DNA from 3 places in the Latilactobacillus curvatus JCM 1096 genome. Region 3 is predicted to be linked to each of the others. Evidence: predicted binding sites of a transcription regulator. Region 3 holds the regulator's gene; each other region holds the start of a gene.
The links. The regulator HrcA, encoded in region 3, represses chaperone genes, less so after heat shock. The targets are predictions, from matches to a motif close to TTAGCACTCNNNNNNNNNGAGTGCTAA.

Region 1: groES (co-chaperone GroES) is a predicted target of HrcA. The motif match lies at 2,669-2,695, and genes of this name have one in related genera.
Region 2: LCU_RS09785 (Hsp20/alpha crystallin family protein) is a predicted target of HrcA. The motif match lies at 2,510-2,536, and genes of this name have one in related genera.

Annotation. Positions count from the first base shown of each region.
Region 1 covers NZ_CP026116.1:1,811,856-1,816,671, reverse strand. Annotated here, with positions in the region: gene LCU_RS09370 (coiled-coil domain-containing protein) at 1-440, opposite strand, end outside; gene groL (chaperonin GroEL) at 695-2,320, opposite strand; gene groES (co-chaperone GroES) at 2,356-2,640, opposite strand; gene LCU_RS09355 (CPBP family intramembrane glutamic endopeptidase) at 2,812-3,444, shown strand; gene LCU_RS09350 (redox-sensing transcriptional repressor Rex) at 3,497-4,144, opposite strand; gene LCU_RS09345 (ABC-F family ATP-binding cassette domain-containing protein) at 4,340-4,816, shown strand, end outside.
Region 2 covers NZ_CP026117.1:3,846-8,661, forward strand. Annotated here, with positions in the region: gene LCU_RS09765 (AI-2E family transporter) at 1-677, shown strand, start outside; gene LCU_RS09770 (helix-turn-helix domain-containing protein) at 670-900, opposite strand; gene LCU_RS09775 (helix-turn-helix domain-containing protein) at 1,068-1,259, shown strand; gene LCU_RS09780 (D-alanine--D-alanine ligase family protein) at 1,358-2,410, opposite strand; gene LCU_RS09785 (Hsp20/alpha crystallin family protein) at 2,603-3,043, shown strand; gene LCU_RS09790 (hypothetical protein) at 3,091-3,630, opposite strand; gene LCU_RS09800 (IS30-like element ISLpl1 family transposase) at 3,840-4,769, shown strand.
Region 3 covers NZ_CP026116.1:798,082-802,897, forward strand. Annotated here, with positions in the region: gene dnaK (molecular chaperone DnaK) at 1-1,428, opposite strand, end outside; gene grpE (nucleotide exchange factor GrpE) at 1,465-2,076, opposite strand; gene hrcA (heat-inducible transcriptional repressor HrcA) at 2,092-3,150, opposite strand; gene hemW (radical SAM family heme chaperone HemW) at 3,444-4,583, opposite strand; gene ribF (riboflavin biosynthesis protein RibF) at 4,583-4,816, opposite strand, start outside.

The sequences.
Region 1 (4,816 bases), 880 kb from region 3:
GAGGCCGTTTCAGCGGCATTATCCGCCTTAGCGTCTAACAGTCGATTGATGATTGAACCTTTTTGGAATAAATCGCTCAAACTTTGGCTCGACAATAAACTATCGATCATATCAAGATTAAAACTGCTATCTCGTGTTTGTAATTGCCGCAGGTTACCTTCAATAATCGCCACTTGCTTTTGATAATCAGCAGATGTTTTGCTGAACTCGTCTTGTTTTTCTTTAATATCCGCCTGTTTTGCAGTCATTTGTTCGTTCAATTGCGTTGTTTTTAACGTTAAATTACTAATATTATTATTCAATTCGGATAGATGATCTTGTGCTGTCTTAATGGCAGTTTGCGTTTCTTCAGGCGTTGCTTGGACCGTTTGTGGTCGCGCTAAAAAGAAGCCACCTAACATTAAACAGGTTATCAGTATCCGCCGGTTTCGAAAAATCATTGTCAACACCTCCAACTATTATTATACCGCAATCAAAATTAATTAATAGGGTTGCGCACAATTTATATATGCGCATTTTTTTTGAAAAATAAAAAAGTTCCAAAACTTTTGCCAGTTTTGGAACTTTGGATTTAATCGTGCTTTTTGGTTATAACGACTTCCGCTTAACTACAAAACGAGCGTTATGGCAAAAACCGCCATAACGCTCGTTTTTAGGTTAATGCTCAGAACCAACCCGTTTCAAACGCACTTCTTTACATCATACCGCCCATTGCTGATGGGTCCATGCCTGCTGCTGGTGCTGGGTTGTCTTCTGGTTTGTCAGCAACCACTGCTTCAGTTGTTAACATTAAGGCCGCCACACTAGCTGCATTTTGTAATGCTGAACGTGTCACCTTAGTTGGATCTAAGATGCCGGCTTCAATCATATTTTCCCAGTTGCCGTTGGCTGCATTGTAGCCGACTTCAACTGGTTGTGATTTAACTTTTTCAACAATTACTGAGCCTTCAAGACCAGCGTTGGTTGCGATTTGACGAACAGGTTCTTCCAATGCACGAAGCACAATGTTAATCCCGGTTTGAACGTCGCCTTCTTCTTTAAGCGCAGCAACACTTTCGATCACATCGATTAATGCTGTCCCACCGCCGGCAACGTAGCCTTCTTCAACAGCTGCACGCGTTGCGTTCAAAGCATCTTCAATCCGATATTTTTGTTCTTTCAATTCTGTTTCTGTGGCAGCACCGACTTTAATCACTGCAACGCCACCAGCTAATTTAGCCAAGCGTTCTTGTAATTTTTCACGGTCAAAGTCTGATGTTGTTTCAGCAATTTGTTTCTTGATGTTTTCAACCCGTTCAGCGATGGCATCTTTGCTACCAGCACCTTCAACAATTGTTGTATCATCTTTTGTAACAGTTACCTTACCAGCTGTCCCTAATTGATCGATAGTTGTTTCTTTCAATTCTAGACCGAGGTCACTTGTAATCACTGTGGCACCTGTTAATGTGGCGATATCTTCTAATTGTTCCTTACGACGATCACCAAAACCAGGGGCTTTTACAGCAACCACGTTGAATGTCCCACGAATCTTGTTCAAGACAAGTGTTGGTAATGCTTCGCCATCAACATCATCAGCGATGATTAACAAGGCTTTACCTTCTTGCACGATTGATTGTAAAAGTGGTAAAACATCTTGAATATTTGAAATCTTTTTATCTGTAATTAAGATATATGGGTTATCTAGGTCAGCTTCCATCTTATCGTTATCCGTTACCATGTATTGTGACAAGTAACCACGATCGAATTGCATCCCTTCAACAACGCTTAATTCAGTATCAATCCCTTTTGATTCTTCAACTGTGATGACCCCATCGTTGCCAACTTTTTCCATTGCATCAGCAATTAAACGACCAGTTTCTTCGTTAGCTGATGAAACAGCAGCCACTTGGGCAATGGCATCTTTACTTTCGACTTTGTGTGAAATTTCGTGTAACTTCTTAACAGCTTCTTTAGTTGCTAATTCAATCCCACGACGAATCCCAACTGGGTTAGCGCCGGCTGTGACGTTCTTCATCCCTTCACGAATAATTGCTTGAGCTAAAACAGTAGCAGTAGTTGTCCCATCACCAGCGATGTCATTCGTTTTTGAAGCCACTTCAGAAACTAACTTAGCACCCATATTTTCAAAATGATCTTCTAATTCGATTGCTTTAGCAATTGTCACACCATCATTAGTAATTTCTGGTGAACCGTAAGCTTTTTCCAAAACAACGTTCCGGCCTTTTGGTCCTAATGTTGTTTTCACTGTGTTGGCTAATTGGTCAACCCCTGCCAACATTTTTGAACGTGCGTCTTCTGAAAATTTAAGTTCTTTTGCCATAATTTATTCACCTCAAAAAATTTTTTTGTTTATTATTATTCAACAATAGCCATAATATCTTTAGCATGGAGCACTAAATATTGTTGACCTTCATATTCAACTTCTGAACCTGCATATTTATCGTAAATAACTTCATCGTTTTCTTTAATATCAAGTGGAATTCGTTTGCCGTCACTTGTTAATGTGCCGGTACCAACTGCGACTACTTTGCCGGTTTGTGGTTTTTGTTTAGCATTACTTGCCAAAACAATCCCACCTACTGTTTGTTCTTCTTCGTCTTTAACGGCGATAATCACGCGATCTTCTAATGGTTTTAACACTTAAAATCCCTCCATCAATTTTACTTTTTTAGCACTCTATCATCTCAAGTGCTAATCACAATTTTTATCATAGCATTTTTTCAGAACATTGCAAGTATTATGCTAGCACTTTTGCAATTTGAATGCTAATACGCTAAGCTATTGTCACAACAACCTTTGAGGAGCTTTCACATGACGCTATACAAACAAAATTTTTCAATTATCATTAGCTATTTGTTCATTTTATTGATTCCTAGTGCAGTCGTCCGTTTTGGTCATCTATCTGCCTCGTTTTTTCTAATCACAACCATTGTTGATTGCCTCGGTGCCGCCTGGTTACTCTATCTTAATCAACGCACACAAGCCAATGCCATTGAGCAGCGGCCTTTCCCACTCAAACCCATTATCATTTGGGGGTTGTGTGGCATTGTACTGGTCTTAGTAATTCAGATTCTCGCCGGCTTCATTGAACAAAACATTCTCCACATCACTGCCAAATCGCTCAACACCATTTCACTGATGACCATGATGCAACAACAACCGTTTCTTATTTTAGCAACGACCATCGCCGCACCGATTATGGAAGAAATCACGTTTCGCAAAGCAATCTTTGGTGGATTAGCCAGTCGCTTAAACCGCATTTTAGCCGCCATCATTTCAAGTTTACTGTTTGCTTTTTTACATCAGGACGGGCATTTGTTAATCTACACGGCCATCGGTCTTTTCCTATGTTGGCTGTACCGCAAGACAGGTTCGATTTTCACCACAATCATCAGCCATGCTGGGATGAACCTGATCGTCACTTTACTGTATCTCAATCGTTAAAAAAAGCGTTCAAACAGGCGGCTACTACGAGCAACTTGTTTAAACGCTATTTTTATTCTTGATTTTGTTCATCAGTATAATTATCGAGGAAGTAAATCAAAGTTTGTAGTTCTTTAGCCAAATCAACATTTTGAATCCGCACGTTTGATGGCACAGAAATTCGAATTGGCGTAAAGTTCATAATCCCTTTAATCCCAGCGGCCACTAATTCATCGGTGACTTCTTGAGCTTCATCAATTGGCACTGTTAAAATGACAATCTCGATCTGTTGGTTCTTCAATTGTTCGGCCATCTCGTCCATTGAATAGACAGGAACACCGGTTTGAATTGTTCCAATCATTTCGGGTTTAACATCAAATGCTGCGCTAATCCGAATATTATTGGTTTGCTTAAAGTTGTAGTTCAATAAGGCGTGGCCTAAATTCCCCACCCCAATCAATGCAACGTTTGTCAATCGATCTTGGTTCAAGGTCTTCTTGAAAAAATCTAGCAACGAAGCGACATCATAGCCATAACCACGTTTGCCCAGTGCACCGAAATATGAAAAATCACGACGAATTGTCGCACTATCTACTTTAACTGCTTCAGATAATCCAGTAGAGGAAATTTTAGTTTTCCCTGAATTGTTCAAAAAGTTTAAATAGCGGTAATATAAAGGCAATCGTTTTGCAGTTGCTCTTGGGATATTATTCTCAACCATTTGAAACCTCCTTTTTGATTTGCTTGTGAAAATAGTGTAGTACCATACTGAAATCATACTGAATTTTCTTGTGAAAAGCAATATATTTACAATTTTGACTGTCCATCGTTTAAATCTGTTATGATAGTTGACAGTAGTATTATAAAAATGAACGCAATTAACTTTAAAAAACACCGCACGAAAGGATTTTTAGCCGTGATATTATTACAAGTTCAACAAGTCGCACGCAGTTTTGGCGGCGATTACCTTTTCAAAAACGCACAACTCGAAGTACAAGACCGCGCCCGTGTTGCCCTCGTTGGTCCAAACGGGGCTGGTAAATCAACCTTATTAAAAATGATTGCCGGCATCACAACGCCTGATGAAGGCCAAATCATTCTTAGCAAAAATGCTCAAGTCGGTTACTTAGCGCAAGATAGTGGCTTAGACTCAACCCGGACAATCTATGCGGAGATGTTAACCATTTTCGATGATCTCCGCCAAATGGAAGCCCAAATGCATGAACTCGAGACCGCAATTGCGGACACAACCATTGACCATGCTAGCGAAGAATATGCAGCCTTACTAAAACGATATGACCAAGTCCAACACGATTTCTCTGAAGCTAATGGTTACGGCTATGAAGCCGAAATCCGTGGCGTCTTACATGGTTTCCAATTTCCAGAAGACACC
Region 2 (4,816 bases), on a different replicon from region 3:
AGTTCAACTTGACGGATCAGTTGAAACACGGTGTATCAACAATCGTTAATTACATCACCGGAATCGGAACAATGGGCGTCACAATTGTCTTATCGTTTATTTTGAGTTTCTTTTACACAATTGAGCTAGACCGATTACCGCAGTTTGGAAAACTCTTTTTGAAGAGTACTTACGGCTGGTTCTTCCAAGATATCATGTATTTTGCTAAAAAATTCGTGAATACCTTTGGCGTGGTAATTGAAGCCCAAATCTTCATTGCAATTGTGAATACAGTGTTAACAACGATTACGTTAACGGTAATGAAAATGCCTAATATTCCGAGTTTAGCCATCATGATTTTCCTATTGTCGATGGTACCGGTCGCAGGAGTCATCGTTTCATGTATCCCATTGTGCATTATCGCCTTTTCAGTCGGCGGAATTCAGTATGTGGTTTATATATTGGTGATGATTTTAGTCATTCATGCCCTAGAAGCATATGTTTTGAATCCGCGATTTATGTCGAGTAAAACACAGCTGCCAATTTTCTTTACATTTGTTGTTTTATTTGTAGCAGAACGTTTCTTAGGAACTTGGGGGTTAATTGTTGGATTACCAATCTTTACGTTCTTTTTAGATGTACTAGGTGTGAAGACCATTCAAAAATCGGGTAAAAAACAAAAAAAAGCGGCTAATTGACGCGGTTAGGATCCGCAACAAGGGTGGCCAATTGGTTAAGATCGATTTGCAATTCGATAGCAACAATAAATAATGCTTTTAGTGATGGGGCAGCGCCTTTTTCCCACCGGAAGATCATTGAGCTACTAATCTTGGTATTATATTTTGCGCTGAGTAGATCGGCGAGCTGTTGCATTGTTAGATTCTTAGCAGTTCGCTTATCGTGTAGTAATTGTCCGAACATTTAGCACCGTCCTTTATCACGCGTTTGACTTATAAGTTTAATTATATGACAAATGACGTCAATAAGTGAACACTTGGGACTAAAGTTTTTAATTGACAGAGTTCTTACATTATCGTAATATTCCTAATGTGGAACGGGATTGATAACGTTTCTTGGGGGTGCTGAATGTGGCAGAAAAATTATTTGTTCTATCAGGTTATTTAAAGGGTCATGATTTGAAACAGCAAGTTGTTGCTGATGTATTGGGCAAAACATTAACGACGGCTAATCGTAAGATTAGAGGGAAGATTCCATTTACCGTCAAAGAAATTCAATTACTACATGACCGCTTGGGAATTCCAATCGACGTGTTTTTTTAAGAATAGTTCCTAATCAGGAACTAAGTAATCAGTTTTAAATGAACCAAATAAAAATAACCCTGTCGACTGAAAATCGTCGACAGGGTTATTTTTATTGGCTATTTTGCTTTAAGGAGTTCTAATTTACCTTGAACAATCATTTCGCAAAGATCAGGATAACTGATACCAAGCACTTCTGCTTCTTGTGGAATTAATGAAAGTGGCGTCATCCCAGGTAATGTATTTCCTTCGATCACGTGTAAGCCATTTTCAGGACTCCAGAAGAAGTCGATGCGGGCGTAGTTCGTTAAGCCAAGTGCTTGCATAGCATCAAGTGCCATTTGTTTCATGGCTTCGTGCACATCATCAGGTAAATCGTTTGGTGGTGTGACAAATTGAGTGGTATTTCCAGTCACGAATTTGTGCTCAAAGTCATACCAACCGTCATTAACGACGATTTCGATGGCAGGTAATGGTTGACCATTAATCACGCCAAGTGAGAATTCGCGACCTTTAATGAATTCTTCGATTAAAGCTTCGCGGTCGAAACGAAGCGCATCTTCGACAGCTGGTTGTAACTCAGCTTCGTTGTGCACGATATGTGTCCCAACACTTGAGCCACCGTTACTTGGTTTTACCACGACAGGGTACTCAAATGGGATTTCTGGCATGGGTTGGTCGCGATAAGCAGCGACAAACCGAGCAGTTGGAATTTGGTTATATAATAAGATTTCCTTTGAAACCTTTTTACTCATTGTAATACCTGCTGCGAGTGTGTCACTACCGGTATAAGGAATTCCAAAGAGATCGAGAACCGCTTGGACTTTACCGTCTTCGCCATCGCCACCATGAAGTGCGAGGAAGACAATATCAGCAGTTTTACAAATCTCTAAGACATTCGGGCCAAAGAGTTGTGTTGAACCATCAGTACGTAATGCGTTGATGGCGTCGTCTGTTAAAACTTCGTCGCTGATGTCGTAATCTTTTTCAACAGGTGTTGAAGAATAAAGATCATCGATTGATGCGACGTCGTGCAAATCATTTCCTAAGAAAAGATCAACGAAAGCAACGTCATGGCCTTTCGTTTGTAATGCATTGGTAATTTTGTGTCCAGACGTTAATGAAACGTTACGTTCGGTACTACGCCCGCCCGCTAAGACAACAATTTTCATATGAACCTACCTCCGAATATTTTTGGAACCTTAAGTATAGCACAAAACCATATTAGGCGGGTATCAAAAAGCTGAAAAATCAGTGGTCTAGTTTAAAAATTGGCACTCAACAACAGCGAATGCTAATTACTTGCATTTCATGATTAACGGACTAGAATAGAGTTGTAAAGATTAAGAAAGGAAGTTTTAGAGATGGCAAACGAATTAATGAATGGTCGTCAAAATTGGCTAGATAATTTTGGTGGAGATGATTGGTTCAAGAATTTCGGTCAGCAATTATTGGCAATGTCGCCTGAAACGGACAACTTACTCAAAACAGATGTTAAAGAGACCGATAAGGATTACCAATTAGCGGTTGATTTACCAGGACTGGACAAGAAAGATATTCACGTGGATTATCAAGATAATACATTGAAGATTAGTGCTAAACGTGATAGTTTCGCTGATCATAGTGACAGTCAAGGCAATATCGTTCAAAGCGAACGGCATTATGGGCGCTTTAGCCGGCAATTCTACCTACCTGGTGTCAACCGGGATCAAATCGATGCGCAATATCAAGATGGCGTCTTACAATTAATGTTACCGAAGTTAAGTGAATCAGACCAACCAACGAACCCAATTGAAATTCGTTAATTAAAAAAGCGGCACCAACCATAAAATGGTTGGTGCCGCTTTTTGAGTTATAGAAAAAGAGAGGCGTAAAACAATATGAGACCTGCTACAAGAGTACAACATTTAAATTTGGTGAGTAAGGCAATCCGCCGCTGTTGAATGGGTGAATCGAGTGGGAGTATGACGACTTTTAATTCATTTTCAGGATGCGCTTGTAGATAGGCTTTCCAAAAAGTATGCTGTGCTTGAAAAGTCGGCAACTTAAGGTAGAGAAACGCGATAAAAATGAATGCACTCCCCAAAAGACGGATTGCAATGTTCAGGGCATCTAGATAGAGCGCTGTTAGACAGCCACCGATTGATAAAAAGAATAAAAGGACTAACCAAGATGTTAAAGGAACAGCTTGCTTGTAAAAGGATGCGTTGAAATAAGCTTGTTTCATTGATTGTTGCGCTTTGTAAGCTTGGTCATCCGTGTCAGGATATTGGTCCAAGAAATTTTGCTTGAGTGTTGGCTTTAGCATATTGAGACGCACGATAAAATAAGATGAACTGATAGCTAACAGGCAACCAATAACGGTGAGAAAAAAGGCTTGATTTGGGGACAAAATAATACCTCCTAATTGATAAATAATTGTAGTATAGCAAATATTTATCAACTATTAAGATTTAATCAGTAATTTTAATATTTCATTGAGAGATAATGCGCTTTCTAAATAGTAGATTGTAAAATTAATCCGAACGCTGTTCGGACAAAAAAGATCAGCTTCCTTTAAAATGGTGTTTACCACAAACCCATCTTTTAGGAGCTGATCTTTTGTCTAGTATAACCTATTCCGAACGAATTAAAATCGAAACCTTTTGTGAACTAGGGCTGTCCAATATCCAAATGGGCGTTCGGCTGAACCGATCACCGTCAACAATTTCTTATGAATTATCTCGATGTCAACCTTATCAGGCTGAATTAGCACAAACAGATGCCGAATACAAGCGATCACGATGTGGTCGGAAAACTAAGCTGAGCGATGAGTTAAAGCAAAAAATTCTCAACCATTTACGTCTAAGCTGGTCACCAGGAATGATTGCTCACGAATTTAAACTAGCTACTAAATCTATTTATAATTGGCTAAATCAGGGGAGAATTGGTTTCTCCTTGAATGATCTACCTGAACATGGCGTACGCCAACGGCGTAACGTTGACCAACGATCCAAATATAATCAATCTTTGGGGCGATCAATTGAACAGCGTCCCATGATGATTAATCAACGTAAGCGCATCGGCGATTTTGAACTAGATACAGTCGTTGGTCCTCGTGGGCATAGTAAGGCAGTTTTATTAACTTTAATCGATCGCAAATCACGGTTCCTTTGGGCATACCGGTTAAAAGATCGGACGACAGCGACTGTTAATGAAGCACTAACTAAGTTCCTAACCACTTTTAATGGTCCGGTGCACAGCTTTACTGTGGACCGTGGCACTGAGTTTAGTGGGCTAGTATCACTTGAATCACAATATGGTATTAAGACCTATTACTGCCATGCTTATACGCCAGCTGAACGTGGTAGTAATGAACGCTTTAATCGGAATTTACGTTATTTTTATCCTAAAGGGACTCGTTTTGAGCACATTAGTGCTCAAGATTTAACGACGACGTTACTCCAAATTAACCAGCGACCGCTTAAAATACTCGACTGGCAAACACCGTATCAGGTTATGCTGACAAATTTGTCCAAAAATTCGGATTAAATTTGCAATCTACCAAATATTCATTGCCCATTTTCTCGCGATTACAC
Region 3 (4,816 bases):
AGAGTTACTCTTGATAGTGATTTTTTGTTCTTTATTTGTGCCAAGGTCTTTAGCAGAAACATTAACAATCCCGTTCTTATCAATATCGAATTTAACTTCGATTTGTGGCACACCACGAGGTGCAGCAGGAATATCTGTTAATTGGAAACGGCCTAAAGTCTTGTTATCAGCAGCCATTGGACGTTCACCTTGTAAGACATGGATGTCTACGGCAGGTTGGTTGTCGGCAGCTGTTGAGAATGTTTGGGCTTTGCTTGTAGGAATTGTTGTGTTCCGGTCGATTAACTTCGTGAAGACACCGCCCATTGTTTCAATCCCTAATGATAATGGTGTCACATCAAGTAAAACAACATCTTTAACGTCACCTGAGATAACACCACCTTGAACAGCAGCACCAAGAGCAACAGCTTCGTCAGGGTTGATTGAGTGATCAGGTTCCTTGCCTGTCCAGTTCTTAACAGCTTCTTGAACAGCAGGAATTCGTGTTGAACCACCGTTTAAGATGACTTTGTCGATGTCGCCTGATTCTAGACCAGCATCTTTCAAAGCATTCATAACAGGTGCTTTTGTCCGGTCAACTAAGTCTGATGTTAACTTATCGAATTCAGCACGTGATAAAGTCATTTCCAAATGTAAAGGACCGTTTTCGCCGGCTGAGATAAATGGCAAGCTGATTTGGGTGCTTGTCACACCAGATAAATCTTTTTTAGCTTTTTCAGCAGCATCTTTTAGACGTTGCATAGCCATCTTGTCTTTTGACAAGTCAATACCGTTGTCTGATTTGAAGTTTTCAACTAACCAGTTCATGATGGCTTCATCAAAGTCATCCCCACCTAAATGTGTATCACCGTTTGTTGATAATACTTGGAAGACACCGTCGCCTAATTCAAGAACAGAAACGTCGAAAGTCCCACCACCAAGGTCATAAACTAAGACTTTTTCGTCTGTTTCTGTCTTGTCCAAACCGTAAGCTAATGCTGAAGCTGTTGGTTCGTTGATAATCCGTTTAACATCTAAGCCGGCAATCTTACCAGCATCTTTAGTGGCTTGGCGTTGTGAATCATTGAAGTAAGCAGGTACTGTGATAACAGCTTCTGTGACTTCTTCACCAAGATAATCTTCAGCGAATTTCTTGATGTATTGTAAGATCATTGCTGAAACTTCTTGTGGTGTGTATGATTTGTCGCCAACAGTTACTTTGTAACCTGCTTCGCCGATGTGACGTTTGATTGATGCGATTGTATCAGGGTTAGTGATTGCTTGGCGTTTTGCCACTTCACCAACTTGGATTTCGCCGTTTTTAAATGACACAACAGATGGTGTTGTCCGTGCGCCTTCTGGATTTGTGATAATTTTTGGTTGTCCGCCTTCTAATACGGCAACAGCTGAGTTGGTTGTCCCTAAGTCAATACCGATTACTTTACTCATAAAAAATACCCTCTTTTTTTAGATTTTTAGTTTAATTTATTGTGCAACAACGACCATTGCTGGTCTTAAGACGCGGTCCTTCAAGTAGTAGCCTTTTTGGAAGACTTGTACAACAGTATCCGCTTTTTGATCACCATCAACAGCGACCGTTTGCACGGCCTGATGAATGGTCGGATCAAAGGCTTGTCCTTGCGCCTCAATTTCCTTAACGCCATGATCTTCTAAAGCATGTTTCATATGATCGTATGTCATTTGAACACCCTTTTTAAGACTCTCAGCACTATCATCAGTTGCTTCAGTTGCCAACGCACGTTCTAGATTATCCAAAACGGGTAAGACATCTTTTGCAAGTGATTGCCCATCATATTTTAACAAGCTAGCTTGTTCTTTTTGATGACGGGTTTGAATGTTTTTAATTTCAGCTTGTGACCGTAAGAAACTATCTTCTAAATCATCATATTTCTTTTGGAGTTCAGCAAGTTGAGCCGCTAAATCTGGCTTAGCTGCATCTTCGTCAGGTGCAGCCTCTTCGATCACTTCATCTGCTTCTAATTCAGGTTCAAATGGCGTTTCTTCTTTAGGTGTTTCTGTTTCTGGCATTTCTGCTACTGGCTTTTCTTGTTTCTCAGCCTTTTCTTGCTTGGTCAAACAAACACGCTCCTTTTAAGATTGATCATCATCGAAATTCGCATAATAATCAATTAATTTCTTCGCTAACTCTTCACGGAATAAATCGAGTAACCCAATCATCCGCGAATAGGGCATGCTAGTGGGGCCCAGTAGTGCAATGACTCCCTGTCCGTGTTCACCAACGTCATAATTAACAGTCATTAGACTATAATGTTTCAACAGATCGTTGGCCATCTCGGTGCCCAGGCGAACCTGAACTTGGCTATTGGCGCCTCCAGGGGACAAATCTAGCAACTTGGCTAAATCATCTGAACGATTAATCATGTTATACAACGACTTCAGCTGGGTGACATCGGAGAACTCTGAAAAATTCAACAAGTTCATCTGACCGCCAACAAATAAGCGCTCTTGACTCGCCTTTTTCAAAACATCGTCGAAGATGTCTAAAAAGCCGGTCGGAGAAGCCATGTACTGGGCTAATAGCGCCGGTACATCCGTCTTTAACTTCTGACTAACCACGGTTAACGGTAAGCCAATTAGGTGATCATTAATGATTCGAATGGCTTTTTCGAGTTCATCACCCGAAATCGCTTGTGGAATGGTAAATACCTGATTATCAACTGTCCCTGCACTCGTCACGATAATCGCCATCACTTGGTGATTACTCAACGGTACTAGACGAAAACCAGTTAACCGAATCTCAGCCACTTCCGGTCCTAACGCGATTGCTGTATAGCTCGTTAGGTTCGATAAGATATTAGCCGATTGTGAGACGATTTCATCAATCTTATGATAGTGCTGTCCAAATGATTGTTGGACCGTTGCCACATCAACCGGATTGAGGGTTGCTGGTTGCATGAGATGGTCTAGATAGTAGCGATAGCCTTGCATCGACGGTACCCGTCCAGATGACGAATGCGTCTTCTCAATTAAACCGACACTTTCCAAATCAGCCATATCATTACGAATTGTTGCAGAACTAACGTGTACCGGCAATTCTGCCATTAACTTCTTAGAACCCACTGGCTGACCACTCTCTGTAAAAAGACGAATAATTTCTTTCAAAATCATTAATTGCCTTTCGGTCAGCATGTCATCACCTCTTTTTAGCACTTGAATATCATGAGTGCTAATTACAATTATTAATATAGCAAGAACGTCAAATAAAGTCAAGAAACGTACCGGCTTTTTTACGGATTTACTGAAAATCGGTCCTTAGACGGAGGGCCTTACTGGACCAAAGGACAAAATAAAAAACGAGCCGCTTCTTAGATGGAAGAGACTCGCTTTATGAAGTGGAATATTTATAACGTGCTTTTCAAACCATATTCCTGTGCCTAGCGACACAAGGCGAATGCTCAGAATATCCCCCGGTTTGAACGCACTCAATAACTATCTAGCAGAAACTCTTGGAAGACTTCATTGCCTAAGAACTTACCTGATTCAGTTAGTCTTAACCAATCGCCTTCTTGTTTGAGGTAGCCCTTTGCAATTTGGGTGGCAACTGTTTCGCCGTAAACATTTTGTAATGGATAATTGAATTTATCTTGAAAATGACTGATGGATACGCCTTGCATCGTCCGTAACCCGAGGAAGAGTTCTTCCTCCATTTGTTCGGTCAGTGGCAGAACATGGCGTTCAATGACTGGCACCTTATTTTCTTTTAAGGGTTCTAGGTATTGTTGGATTGGGCCGAAGTTATGGTAACGATCCTTACCTAAATAGCCGTAAGCACCGGCACCAAAGCCAAAATACTTTTCATTGCGCCAGTAAGTTAGATTATGCGCAGATTGAAAGCCTGGCTTGGCAAAATTACTGATTTCATATTGATCTAAACCAGCCCGCTTGAAACTATCAATCGCGGCTTGATACATATGTGCTTCAACATCTTGCGATGGTAAATGCAACTTGCCTTGGCGCATCAAGTTATAGAAGATTGTTTTGCGTTCGAGAATCAATGAGTACGTCGAATAATGCGGTAAGTCGAGTTCAATTGCCTTATTCAAACTATCCATGAAATCCGCTTCACTTTGTTGTGGTAAGCGGAAAATCAAATCGATACTCATATTTTCGAAGCCGACCTTGCGCGCGTTATCGATTGCCCGATAAACATCCGCACTTCGGTGAATCCGCCCGATCTGTTTTAAAATCTGATCATTAAACGACTGCACGCCAATACTTAACCGGTTGACGCCGTTGTCCTTCAGAACTTGCAATTTTTCAGTATCTTGTAAGTCATTAGGATTGGCTTCAAACGTAAACTCACCACCCTCATAAGGTAAGTATTGATGAATCCCATCGGTTAAACGTTGGAGTTGTGCTGGTGATAAAGTAGTTGGTGTCCCCCCACCGACATAGATCGTATCAATTGGTTCGTCTGGGTATTCTGCCATCACTAATTGAAACTCGCGAATCAACATATCGACATAATCATCGACCGGTTGACCTTCAATGAAAACCTTATTGAAATCGCAGTAGTAACAAATATGCTCGCAAAATGGGATGTGAATATAAGCGCCTGCCATTAATGTTGTGCCTCTAATTTCTCAAAATAAGTTCGGGTATCGGCTTCGTCTTGGTGGAGTTGGTCAATCAAGGCTTCCGCGGAGTCAAACTTCACTTCGCCGCGTAAGTAGTGATACCAATCCACTTTCACTTGTTCACCGTAAATATCGCCATTGAAATCTAATAAGTTAATCTCCACCGTTACCGGGTTATTGCTGTGGAACGTCACATTCCGACCAATTGAAGCCATGCC